Regions from separate parts of the Streptomyces taklimakanensis genome, predicted to be linked through region 2. Evidence: riboswitches for the same ligand, from Rfam matches in the RefSeq annotation. Region 2 holds a riboswitch; each other region holds the start of a gene.
What was found. Region 2 has a riboswitch for cobalamin ahead of F0L17_RS17820 (ribonucleoside-diphosphate reductase subunit alpha). Riboswitches for the same ligand answer to the same signal wherever they lie in the genome.
Positions count from the first base shown of each region.

Region 1: another riboswitch for cobalamin. It lies ahead of F0L17_RS04830 (cobalamin biosynthesis protein); the one in region 2 lies ahead of F0L17_RS17820 (ribonucleoside-diphosphate reductase subunit alpha).
Region 3: another riboswitch for cobalamin. It lies ahead of F0L17_RS22670 (ABC transporter substrate-binding protein); the one in region 2 lies ahead of F0L17_RS17820 (ribonucleoside-diphosphate reductase subunit alpha).

Region 1 covers NZ_WIXO01000001.1:1,076,034-1,080,161, forward strand. Annotated here, with positions in the region: gene F0L17_RS04820 (inorganic phosphate transporter) at 1-991, shown strand, start outside; gene F0L17_RS04825 (hypothetical protein) at 1,071-1,286, shown strand; cobalamin riboswitch at 1,565-1,689, shown strand; gene F0L17_RS04830 (cobalamin biosynthesis protein) at 1,948-2,898, shown strand; gene F0L17_RS04835 (cobyric acid synthase) at 2,895-4,128, shown strand, end outside.
Region 2 covers NZ_WIXO01000001.1:4,004,514-4,008,641, reverse strand. Annotated here, with positions in the region: gene mctP (monocarboxylate uptake permease MctP) at 1-1,089, shown strand, start outside; gene F0L17_RS17830 (GNAT family N-acetyltransferase) at 1,182-1,700, shown strand; gene F0L17_RS17825 (sulfotransferase family protein) at 1,815-2,729, shown strand; cobalamin riboswitch at 2,877-3,052, shown strand; gene F0L17_RS17820 (ribonucleoside-diphosphate reductase subunit alpha) at 3,177-4,128, shown strand, end outside.
Region 3 covers NZ_WIXO01000001.1:5,152,329-5,156,456, forward strand. Annotated here, with positions in the region: gene F0L17_RS22665 (FecCD family ABC transporter permease) at 1-144, opposite strand, end outside; gene F0L17_RS22670 (ABC transporter substrate-binding protein) at 230-1,267, opposite strand; cobalamin riboswitch at 1,297-1,475, opposite strand; gene F0L17_RS22675 (class I SAM-dependent methyltransferase) at 1,535-2,284, opposite strand; gene F0L17_RS22680 (ATP-grasp domain-containing protein) at 2,367-3,602, opposite strand; gene F0L17_RS22685 (pyridoxal-phosphate dependent enzyme) at 3,599-4,128, opposite strand, start outside.

The sequences.
Region 1 (4,128 bases), 2.9 Mb from region 2:
CATCATCTGGAACCTGCTGACCTGGCTGGCCGGCCTCCCCTCCAGCTCCTCGCACGCCCTCATGGGCGGTCTGATCGGCGCGACGGTCGCCTCCGTCGGCATCGGCGCGGTCTCCTTCGACGCGGTCGTGATGAAGGTCCTGATCCCGGCCGTGGTAGCCCCCCTGGTGGCCGGAATCGCCGCGATGCTCGCCACCCGGCTCACCTACCGCCTCAGCCGGAACAGCGACGAGCAGGAGGTCGCCAAGGGGTACCGGGCCGGACAGATCGCCTCGGCCGCCCTGGTCTCCCTCGCCCACGGCACCAACGACGCGCAGAAGACGATGGGCGTCATCACCCTGGCCCTGATCTCGGGCGGCGTACTCGGCGCCGACGCCGACCCGCCGCTGTGGGTCATCGCCTCGGCGGGCATCGCCATCGCGCTGGGCACCTACCTGGGCGGCTGGCGCATCATCCGCACCATGGGCAAGGGCCTCACCGACATCCGTCCGGCGCAGGGCTTCGCCGCGCAGACCAGCTCGGCCGTCACCATCCTGGCCTCCTCCCACCTGGGCTTCGCCCTCTCCACCACCCAGGTCTGCTCCGGCTCGATCATGGGATGCGGCCTGGGTCGCAAGGGCGGCGCGGTGCGCTGGAGCACCGCGGGCCGCATGGTCGCCGCCTGGGGCCTGACCCTCCCGGCCGCCGGTCTGGTCGCCGCGGGGTCCGCCCTGCTGGCCACCCAGGGCGACTGGGGCGTCACCACGGTCGCGATCCTGGCCGTGCTCGCCGTCGCCGCCATCTGGTTCGCCTCCCGTCGGGAGCCGGTGGACCACACCAACGTCAACGACGTCGAGCCGACCGCCACCGAGCGGCAGGGGACCGAGGACCCGGGCGTGGTCACCGCTGCCCTGCAGGCCGTCGCGCCGCCGCCGACCACCGCCGCCCTGGGGGACGCCGAGGCGACCGACCGGGACGACCGGGCCGGGAAGACCACCGTCTCCGCCCCGTGAGGCACCGACCCGCCACATCCCCCCGTCCCGTACCCACGCGGATCCCGCACGGGTCGTAAGTCGCAAAGGAAGAAGCACCATGGACATCGACTGGGCCGCTCTCGGCCAGGTCTTCGGGGTCAGCCTCGTGATGACGGTCGGCCTGGTGGGCGTGTTCACCCTGGGCATCATCGGCTCCGCCGGCGGACGCAGGGCCTCGGCCGGCACCACGTCCCCGGCCCGTCTCGGCTCCTACGCCTGCTACGCCCTGTGCGCGGCGGCCGTGGCCTACGGCATCTACATCATCGCGGCCTGAGTCCGGGCCCCGCCTCCGCTCCTTCCGCCGCCCACGGGCGGGGTCGGGGCGTCGAGGGGGCTCCCCGGACGGGCAGAGCGCCGAACGGGCGCCCGGCGGACGACGCCGGGCGCCCGTTCGGTGTTCCGGGCGCGCGCCTCGTACCGCGCGCCGACGGGCGCGCACCGCGCACACCGCGTCCGTGTGCGCTTCCGCACAGTGCGCCGTCGCAGGTCATCGCCGAGTTGACGCGTCCCCGTGGGCGTGGTGGACTTCCCGTTGCCCAACGGCGGCAGGAGAGGAAGCCGGTGCGAATCCGGCGCGGTCCCGCCACTGTCACCGGGGAGCGCCCCCCACCCAGCGTCACGGCCCGTACATCGGGTTGGAAGGCCGGGGGAAGCGCCGATCCGGGAGCCAGGAGACTCTCGCCGCCGGTCACGTCGAGCCAGGGCGAGGACCCTGAGTGAGGACACCGCCATGCACGGCAGCCTGCCCGCGTTCACACCCCCACGTTCCCCAGCACACGGAACCCCACGAGGTGTGACGGCCCGCTGACACGATGCGTGCCCACCGCACCCACCACGCGGCAGTCGTCTCCCCGGCCACCGTCACCTCCTCTCCCGACCCGACCGGTTCCACGGAACCCGCCCCACCCGGCCCCGGCGCGGGCCGGGCCTACGGGATGCTGCTGGGACACCTGCTCGACCTGGTCGTCGGCGACCCCCGCCGCGGGCACCCCGTCGCCGCCTTCGGACGTGCCGCCGCAGCGGTCGAGCGCCTGCTGTGGCGCGACCACCGCGGCGCGGGCGCCCTGTACACCGCCGTGTGCGCGGGCGGCGCCACGGCCGCCGCGGCGGTGCTGGAGCGCGCCGCGCGCCGGTCCCCCACCGCCCGCACCACGGTGACGGCCGCCGCCACCTGGTCGGTGCTCGGCGGCAGCGGCCTGGCGCGCGAGGCCCGGACGATCGCCGCCGCGCTGGAGTCGGGCGACGTGGAGGCCGCGCGCGCCCGACTGCCGCACCTGTGCGGCCGGGACCCGCGGGCGCTGGACGCCGACGGCATCGCCCGCGCGGTGGTGGAGTCCGTCGCCGAGAACACCTCCGACGCCGTGGTGGGCGCGCTGGTGTGGGGGGCGGCCGCGGGCGTGCCGGGACTGGTCGGCTTCCGCGCCGTCAACACCCTGGACGCGATGGTGGGCCACCGTTCACCGCGCCATCTGCGCTTCGGCTGGGCCTCGGCCCGGCTGGACGACGTCGCGGGCCGGCCCGGTTCCCGGCTGACCGCGCTGCTGGCCGTCCTCGCCGGTCCGAACCCGCGCGGCGCGGTGGACGCCTGGCGCGCGGACGCCCACCGCCACCCCAGCCCCAACGCGGGTGTGGTGGAGGCCGCGTTCGCGGGCGCGCTGGGCGTGCGGTTGGGCGGGCCGCTGTCGTACGGGGGGCGGGTCGAGCACCGTCCGGTGCTCAACGCCTCCGGCCGCCCGGTGCGCGCGGCGGACATCGAGCGTGCGGTGCGGCTGTCGCGCCGGGTGGGCGCGTTGGCCCTGGTGCTGTGCGCCGGCGCCGGCGCGCTGCGGGAGAGGGGAGCCGCCCGCCGGGCGGCTCGTCGGAAGGCCCCGGGGAGGGCACGGTGACGGACACGGTGACGAGCGGCCCGCGGAGCGCCGCGGCGGGCGTTCCGGCGGGCGGCGGCCTGCTGGTGGCGGGGACGACCTCGGACGCGGGCAAGAGCGTGGTCACGGCCGGCATCTGCCGTTGGCTGGCCCGCGCGGGCGTGAAGGTGGCGCCGTTCAAGGCGCAGAACATGTCGCTGAACTCCTTCGTCACCCGCGACGGCGCCGAGATCGGCCGCGCCCAGGCCATGCAGGCCGCCGCGGCCGGGGTGGAGCCGAGCGCGCTGATGAACCCGGTGCTGCTCAAGCCCGGCGGGGACCGCACCAGCCAGGTGGTGCTGCTGGGAAGACCGGTGGGCGAGCTGAGCGCCCGCGGGTACCACGCGGGGCGGCAGGAGAGGCTGCTGGGCACGGTCACCGAGTGCCTGGCCGAGCTGCGGCGCACCCACGACGCGGTGATCTGCGAGGGCGCCGGCAGCCCGGCCGAGATCAACCTGCGGCGCACCGACATCGTCAACATGGGTCTGGCCCGCGCCGCCCGACTGCCGGTCGTGGTGGTCGGCGACATCGACCGGGGCGGCGTCTTCGCCTCGCTCTTCGGTACCACCGCGCTGCTGTCGGCCGAGGACCAGGCGCTGGTGGCGGGCTACGTCGTCAACAAGTTCCGCGGCGACGTGGCCCTGCTCCGGCCGGGCCTGGAGATGCTGCGGGGCCTGACCGGACGACCGGTGCTGGGCGTCCTTCCGTACGCGCACGGGCTGGGCATCGACGAGGAGGACGGCCTGCGACTGTCGCTGCGCGGCACGGTGCGCGAGTCGTCCGTGGCACCGCCGCACGGCCGGGACGTGCTGCGGGTGGCGGTGGTGCCCGTTCCGTTGATGTCGAACTTCACGGACGTGGACGCGCTGGCGGCCGAGCCGGGCGTGGTGGTGCGCTTCACCGACCGCCCCGAGGAACTGGCCGACGCCGACCTGGTGGTGGTTCCCGGCACCCGGGGCACCGTCAAGGCCCTGGCCTGGTTGCGGGAGCGCGGGCTGGCCGACGCGCTGGCCCGGCGGGCCGCCGAGGGGCGCCCGGTCCTGGGGATCTGCGGCGGCTTCCAGATGCTGGGCGAGTGGATCGAGGACGAGGTGGAGTCCCGGGCCGGGACGGTCCGGGGGACGGGCCTGCTGCCGCTGCGGGTGCGGTTCGCCCCGGAGAAGACTCTGGCCCGGCCCGTCGGCGAGGCCCTGGGCGAGCGCGTGGAGGGCT
Region 2 (4,128 bases):
ATCCTGATCGCCTTCGGTGTGCTGGCCGCCTACACCTACTCGTCCGGCCTGCGCGCCCCGGCCCTGATCGCGTTCGTCAAGGACACGCTGATCTACCTCGTCATCGCCGTCGCGATCGTCTACATCCCGATCAGGCTCGGCGGCTTCGACGAGATCTTCGCCAGTGCCGGGGAGAAGTTCGCCGAGACGGGCAACGGCTCGGTGGTCCCGGGCGAGGACGCGCACTGGGGCTACGCCACCCTGGCGCTGGGTTCGGCGCTGGCCCTGTTCATGTACCCGCACTCGATCACGGCGACGCTCTCCAGCGGCAGCCGCGAGGTCATCCGCCGCAACACCACCATCCTCCCCCTGTACTCGCTGATGCTCGGCCTGCTGGCCCTGTTGGGCTTCATGGCGATCGCGGCCGGGGTGGAGGTGGACAACGGACAGCTCGCCATCCCCCAGCTCTTCGAGAACATGTTCCCGGGCTGGTTCGCCGGGGTGGCCTTCGCCGCCATCGGCATCGGCGCGCTGGTCCCGGCGGCGATCATGTCGATCGCGGCGGCCAACCTGTTCACCCGCAACATCTACAAGGACTTCCTCAAACCGGACGCGACGCCCGCGCAGGAGACCCAGGTCTCCAAGGTCACCTCGCTGCTGGTCAAGGTCGGTGCCCTCGCCTTCGTCCTGACCATGGACAAGACGGTGGCGATCAACTTCCAGTTGCTGGGCGGCATCTGGATCCTCCAGACCTTCCCGGCGATCGTGGGCGGCCTGTTCACCCGCTGGTTCCACCGCTGGGCGCTGCTCGCCGGCTGGGCGGTCGGCATGCTCTACGGCACGGTGGTGGCCTACAACACCTCCAGCCCCACCCAGGCGCACTTCGCCGGCAGTTCGGACACCATCCCGCTGATCGGCGAGACCGGCTACATCGGCCTGACGGCGTTCGTCCTCAACCTGGCGGTCACGGTGGTGATGACCCTCGTCATGCGGGCGGTGAAGGCCCCCTACGGTGTCGACGGCACCACCGAGGGCGACTACACCGCGGACGTCGGCGACCCGGGCGTCCAGGAGGAGTTGCCCCCGCCCACGGTGGACGCCCGGCGCTGAGGCCCGCGCCCACCGCGTCCCCCACGCCCCCGCGCACCCCGTCGACGACCGGCCGCCGTACCGCCGTCGGCGGGGTGCCGCATGATGGCCCCATGGACATCACCATCAGAGCGGCCCGCCCGGAGGAACTGGGGGTCGTCGGGGAGTTGACGGCCGAGGTGTACCTGGCCGACGGACTGCTGACCCACGGCGAGGACGACCCCTACCTCGCCGTGCTGCGCGACGCGCGACGCCGTGCCGAACACGCCGAACTGCTGGTGGCCGTACGGCCCGACGGGGACGGCGGTGCGGACGAGGTGCTGGGCACCGTCACCTTCGTGGGAGACGGCGGGGAGTACGCCGACATCGCCCGGCCCGGCGAGGGCGAGTTCCGGACGCTCGCGGTGCGGCCCGGGGCACGGGGGCACGGGGTGGGCGAGGCGCTGGTGCGCGCGTGCGTGGAACGGGCCGGGGCGCTCGGCCTCCGGCGTCTGGTGCTCTCCAGTCAGGAGCGGATGCACGCCGCGCACCGGCTCTACGAGCGGCTGGGCTTCGTCCGCACCCCGGAGCGGGACTGGCGGCCGGTGCCCGAGCTCACCCCTCTGCTGACCTTCGCTCTGGCAATGGGCTGAACTTCCGCTTCCCCCCATGATCGCTCACGGAATCCCAAGGAGATTCTCACCCGGAAAGGTGGTATCGCACGGCTTCGCTGTCTAGCGTCGCCTGGTATGAAACTCCTGCGAGCCGTGAACGGAATCCTTGCGTCCGCCACCGGGTACGAAGTGCGCCGCGCCCGGACCGCACGGAAGAAGGCCCCCCACGGCCCCTCCCCGGCCACGTCCGGCGGAGGGGCCGGCGCGTCCTGCGCCGCGCCCGTCACCGGCTACCGTCCCCCCGCCTCCCCCGAGACGGACCGCCTGGTGAGGGAACCCGTCTTCATCATCTCCTCCATCCGCTCCGGGTCCACGCTGCTGAGGATGCTCCTGGACGCGCACTCCCGACTGCGCGCGCCCCACGAGCTGCATCTGCGCCGTCTGGAAGTACACCCCACCACCCGGCTCGCCTCGGAGGCGATGCGGGAGCTGGACCTGGACCGGGCCGATCTGGAGCACCTGCTGTGGGACCGGGTCCTCCACCGCGAACTGGTCCGCAGCGGCAAGTCGGTGATCGTGGAGAAGACCCCGGCCAACGCCTTCGCGTGGCGGCGCGTCAAGGCGTGCTGGCCCGACGCGCGCTTCGTCTTCCTGCTGCGCCACCCCGCCTCCATCGCCGCCTCCTGGCACGACTCCGACCCGTCGAAGCGGACGATGGAGGAGGCCGTCGCCGAGGCCCTGCGCTACGCGGAGGCGGTCCAGGAGGCGCGCGAGAACCTCTCCGGAATCACCGTCCGCTACGAGGACCTCACCGAGGACCCGGCCCGCGAACTGCGCCGTGTCTGCGAGTTCCTGGGCGTGGAGTGGGAGCCGGAGATGGTGGAGTACGGCGACCGCGCCTCGGGGCGGTTGCGCAGGGGCCTGGGGGACTGGCGGGAGAAGATCCGCACCGGCCGCGTCCAGGCAGCCCGTCCCCTCCCGGCCCTCTCCGAGGTGCCCGAGCCGCTGCGCCCCCTGTGCGAGGCGTGGGGCTACACCACCGAGCGGACGGAGACCGCGACCGGCTGACGGCGTGCCGCTCCCCGCGGCGCCGCGTCCCCCACCGGACGCGGCGCCGCGGCGTTCCGGGCCCCTCCCGCCTCCCGCCACCTCCCTCCGGCGGCCGCCGCCCCCTCTCCCCTCCCGGACCCACGAGGCGCCGCAACACAACATGTAGGGGTGATGGACACAGTCGGCACTAGATGTATGCTCATCTCGCTGTCGCCGCAGGGGAATCCGGTGGGAATCCGGAACTGTCCCGCAACGGTGTGCGACGGGCTGCCCCCGTGTCGTCCGCACGAGCCGAGCCGCCCGCCACGAGTCCGAGGACCTGCCGACGGTGTCTCAGTCACGTCCGGGCCTCGTGGGGTGGGCCGACGGACGCGCGCGGTCGTGCCCGCACCGGTCGGGCGTGCCCGCACGTCCGTCGCGCTCTCCTCCCCACGGGCCGCAGGCCCCACGAGGGAGATCACCGAGTTGACCATCTCAGCGGCGGAGCCCGTCCCGGCCTCCGCTCCGGAGGACGACGACCGCCCCGGTACCGCGCTGCTGCGCACCCTGACCGAGCTCAGCGCCGACCTGCCCGCCACCGACCCCGGCCGGGTCGCCGCCGCCGCGCTGCGCGGCCGTCATCCCGGCTCCGACGAGGCGGAGTTGCGGTCCCTGGCCACCGAGGCCGCCGCCGGCCTCATCGCCGAGGAACCCCAGTACTCACGGCTCGCGGCCCGGCTGCTCGTCCGGGCGATCCGCGCGGAGGCCGCCGGACAGGGGGCGGTGTCCTTCTCGGCCTCGGTCGCGGTCGGCCGGCGCGAGGGACTGATCGCCGACCGTACGGCCGAGTTCGTCGCCGAACACGCCGCGCGGCTCGACACACTGGTGGAACGGGCCGTGGCGGACGGTGCCGACGACCGCTTCGGCTACTTCGGGCTGCGCACCCTCCACTCCCGCTACCTGCTGCGCCATCCGGTGACCCGGCAGGTGATCGAGACCCCACAGCACTTCCTGCTGCGGGTGGCCTGCGGCCTGGCCCTCGACTCCTCCGGGCGCGCGGTGGAGGAGGTCGCCGAGCTCTACCGGCTCACCAGCACACTGTCCTACCTGCCCTCCTCCCCCACCCTGTTCAACTCCGGCACCCGGCATCCGCAGATGTCCTCCTGCTACCTGCTGGACTCCCCCAGGGACGAGCTGGACTCCCTCTACGAGCGCTACCACCAGGTCGCGCGGCTGTCGAAGCACGCCGGCGGCATCGGACTGTCCTTCTCCCGCATCCGCTCGCGCGGTTCGCTGATCCGCGGCACCAACGGGCACTCCGGCGGCATCGTGCCGTTCCTGCGGACGCTGGACGCCTCGGTCGCGGCCGTCAACCAGGGCGGCCGGCGCAAGGGAGCGGCCTGTGTCTATCTGGAGACCTGGCACGCGGACGTCGAGG
Region 3 (4,128 bases), 1.1 Mb from region 2:
GCGCGCCCGGGGCCAGTCCGCCTCCACCCAACCGGCGCCCAGGTGGTGCGCGAGGACGCTCCAGACCTGGCCGGGCGGGACGCGCACCGAGCCGATGGCCAGCCCGGCCGTCAGCGAGACCGACAGGAGCACGCCGAGGAGCACCAGGAGCAGCGGGTAGGGCGGGGAGCCGGGGCGCCTCCGCCGGGCCGGTCGGCCACGGGGGTGTCCGGCGCCGCCGGGTGGGCCGTCACCGGAACCGCTCGGGGTGCAGGGCGCGGGCCAGGTCCGCCACGGCGTGCGGGGGACGCACGCCGACCAGGGTGGCGGTCAGCGGCAGCACGACGAACCGCTCGTTCCTGATGGCGGGCACATCGGCGAGGGCGGGCTGGGAGAGCAGGAACTCCTTCTTCCGCTCGACGCTGCCCGCACCGCGGTAGTGGTGGATCACGATGACCTCGGGCCTGCGCTCGACGACCTGTTCCCAGGAGACGTCGCCGAAGACCTCGTCCAGGTCGTCGAACACGTTGCGTCCGCCGGCCAACCGGATGATCTCGGTGCCCAGGCCCCTTCCCCCCGCGGTGTAGGCGGACCCGTCACCGCTGTCGTAGACGAACACCGGCACGGTGGGGGCGCCCTCGACGGCCTCGGTGGTCTCGGCGACCCGCCTTCGGAGGTCGGCCACCAGGTCCCCGGCGCGCTCCCGCACGCCGAAGATCCTCCCGAGGGTGCGGATCTCCTCGTAGGCGTCGTCCATGGTCACCTCGCCCTCGCCGCAGTACTCGCGGTTGAGGTGGGTGTCGATGCCCGCGTCGGCGAACGCCTCGCGGGAACGGCCCTCGTTCTCGGCGAAGGCGGCGCCGTAGCCGCCGTAGACGAAGTCCGGCTCGGCCGCCAGGACCGTCTCGAAGGAGGGTTCCCTCTCGGCCAGTCGCGGGATGCTCTCGAAGTCCTTCCGCAGGGCGGGCAGCACCGCGGAGTCGGGGAAGGCGGTGCCGACCATGACGTACCTCAGCCCGAGGGAGAGCATCAGCTCCGCCGGGTGTTGGTGGATGGTGACGACCCGGGACGGCGGTTCCTCGTACGTCGTACGGACGCCGCAGTTGTCGACGGTGACGGGGAAACCCCCCGCGGACGCGGGCTCGGACGCGGTCCGGTCGTCGGAACCCGCGTCGGCACCGCAGCCGGTCACCAGGACGGCGACCAGTGCGAGGGCCGGACCGCGCGCGGTTCTCCGGCGCGCGCGGCCGCGGGGGAGGGGCGGCAGAGGGAACGTTCCGTCGTACACGTGGTGCCTCCTACGGAGTCCTCGCTCCTCGGACGGGCCCGCGACAGGACAGTGTCCTGACTCCCGGATCGACGCTCCCCCGGCCTTCCCGCTCGCGCGGTGGCTCCTCGAAGGCGTGTGCTCCCCGGTCACAGTGGCGGGACCGTGCCGGACTCACACCGGCTTCCTGGCACCCGTCGCGGCGATGACCCGCTGATGGTACGTACTTGCGAACGATTCGCAAAAGAGCGTGCGGTGGGCGCCGCGCGCCCCCGGCGCCCACCGCTCTCACCCCTTGCGGACGGCCCGCAGCACCAGCCGCTCCGCCTCCTGGTCGTAGGGACGGCCGTCGAAGCCGCCGAAGACCTCCACCTCCCCGAAACCGGCCTCCTCGGCCATCTCGCGCAGCTCGACCGCGCTGTAGACGAACCACACCAGGCCGGCGCGGTCGACGCGGTCCCCGCGCACCAGGACCCAGTCGCTGCGCAACCGGGCCCAGTCGTCCAGCACGGTGTCGGTCTGCACCAGCAGGTCCTCGCCGCGCCGGACGACCTTCGGGGGCGTCACCCTGCGGGCCAGGATCTCCTTGCCGGCCACGTCCAGCACCAGCCTGCCCCCGGGCACCAGACAGTCGTGCATGTTGCGCAGCACCCGGGCGTTGTCGTCCGGATCCTCGAAGTAACCGAAGGAGGTGAACATGTTGAGCACCACGTCGTACGCGCCCGCCTCGACGTGGTGCAGGGCGTCGGCCCGTACGAACCGGGCCTCCACCCCGGCCGCCTCGCAGGATTTTCGCGCCTTCTCCAGCATGGCCGGGCTGCGGTCCACGCCGGTGACCTCCAGGCCGCGGCGGGCGAGGGGGACGGTGAACACGCCGGGCCCGCAACACAGGTCGAGCGTGCGGGACCCGGGCGGGAAGGAGAGCAGGGGAGAGGTGGCGAGGAGTTCCTCGGCCTGGGCGAAACGCTGCTCGGGGAAGAGGAAGTCGTAGAAACCGGTCCAGAAGTCGTCGTCCTCGAACCCGTCCGTCCGTGTCATCGGGACTCGTCCTTTCCGTGGTGCGGTTCGGGGTCCCGCCACCCGGCGGGGCGGGGCGAGCGTGCCGGTACGGCCGGCCTCCTCATCCGTCCCGCGCCTCCTCGGTGAGGACGCGCAGGGCGTTGGCGGCGGCCACGGCGCGGTGGGTGGCCAACTCCGCGGTCTCGGCCTCCGCGTGGACGATGCCCGCGTAGCCGCGGCTGTCCGTCAGGTGCTCGATGCGGTCGCCGACGCGTTTGGTCGGGTACCAGGTGGGGGAGCCGGGCATGTCCGCCAGCCTCTCCAGCCCCTGGACACCGGTGAACACCCCGGGCCGTTCGGGGTAGCCCAGGACGAAGGCGACCGCCGGTCCGCCGGGCGGCTCCGCGTCGATCAGGCGGGGACGGCGGCCGAGCGCGGTCTCCACCATCGCCTCGTAGACGTTGCAGCCCAGGGAGCGGCACATGCCCTCGGCGACCAGGGCCCCACCGATGCGAGGGTTGATCTCGACGATCTCCGGGCCCGCGAGGGTGAGGGCGAACTCCACGTGGGCGAAGCGGTCGGTGTACCCCACGGCCGCGAGGACCTCGTCCAGCCACCGCTCCAGCGAGGCGCGCTGTTCCTCGGGGAAGGCGACGGGGAAGGCGGTGACCTCCTCGCGGAAGTACGGCTCGCGCGACATCAGCCTGCTGGAGACGCCCAGCAGCCGGGTGTGCCCCCGCCAGGTGAGCGTCTCGGCGCTGTAGACCGGCCCGGAGAAGTACGGTTCGGCGAACAGGCGCCCGAACAGGGTGCGTTCGGCGGCCTCGCGCAGCGCCGTCTCCAGCTCCCGCTCGTCGCGGACCAGCCACACGTTCCGGCTGCCGGTGCCCGCGGTGTCCTTGAGGACGGCGGGGAGGCCGATCTCCTTGCGCAGCAGCGCCGGCAGCTCGTCGTCCGCGCGGCCCGGGTCCACCTCCGTCGCCCGGGACCGGGTCAGACCGGCCGCGTACAGCAGGTCGCGGACCTTCGCCTTGTCCCGCGTCAGCCGCAGGACGGCCGGGTCCGGGCCGGGCAGGTCGAAGCGGGCCGTCAACTCGGCGCCGATCAGGGCCCAGGTGTCGGTGGAGCTGATGAGACCGCGCAGTCGGGGGGTGCGGGACAGCTCGGCCGCCACGGCCTCGGTGTCGAAGGTGTCGATCTCGACCACGTCCAGGGCGTCGTCGGACAGCCGGCCCAACTCGTGGGCGTACCAGCCGGGGTCACGGGTCAGCAACCGCAGCCGCTCCCCGAGGGATCCGGCGGCGCGCACCAGGTTCCCCAGGCCGAAGGTGAGGGATTCCAGGCAGACCACCGTCACGGCGTCGGCTCCTTCCGGTCGTTGGGCCGCGCCGGCCAGGGGGCGCGGTTCCAGGCCATCGTGGACCAGGGCATGGACAGTTCCGCCGGCGAGGCGATCTCCACCGGCTTCAGCGCGGCCGGGTCCGGCGCCTCGCGGTGGCGGGCGAAGACCCGCTCGACGTAGCGGTGACCGGTGTCGGCGCCGATCACCAGGTGGAGCCGGTCGGGAAACCGGCGGGCCTCCCAGGAGGCGGCCAGGTGGGCCGCGCCCGTGGACAGTCCGGCGAACACGGCGTGTTCGCGCAGCAGCGCGACGGCCCCCGCCATCGCGTGGGTGAAGTCCATCCAGTGGACGGTGTCGTACAGGTGGTGGCGGACGTTGTCGAAGGGGATGGAGGAGCCGATGCCGGCGATGATCGCCTCGGGGTCGTGATGGCGCTCGCTGCCGAAGGTCACGCTGCCGAAGGGCTGCAGGCCCACCAGCCGGACCGAGGGGTCGTGGTGCCGGAGCCGTTCCACCAACCCCCCGGTGGACGCGCCCGAGC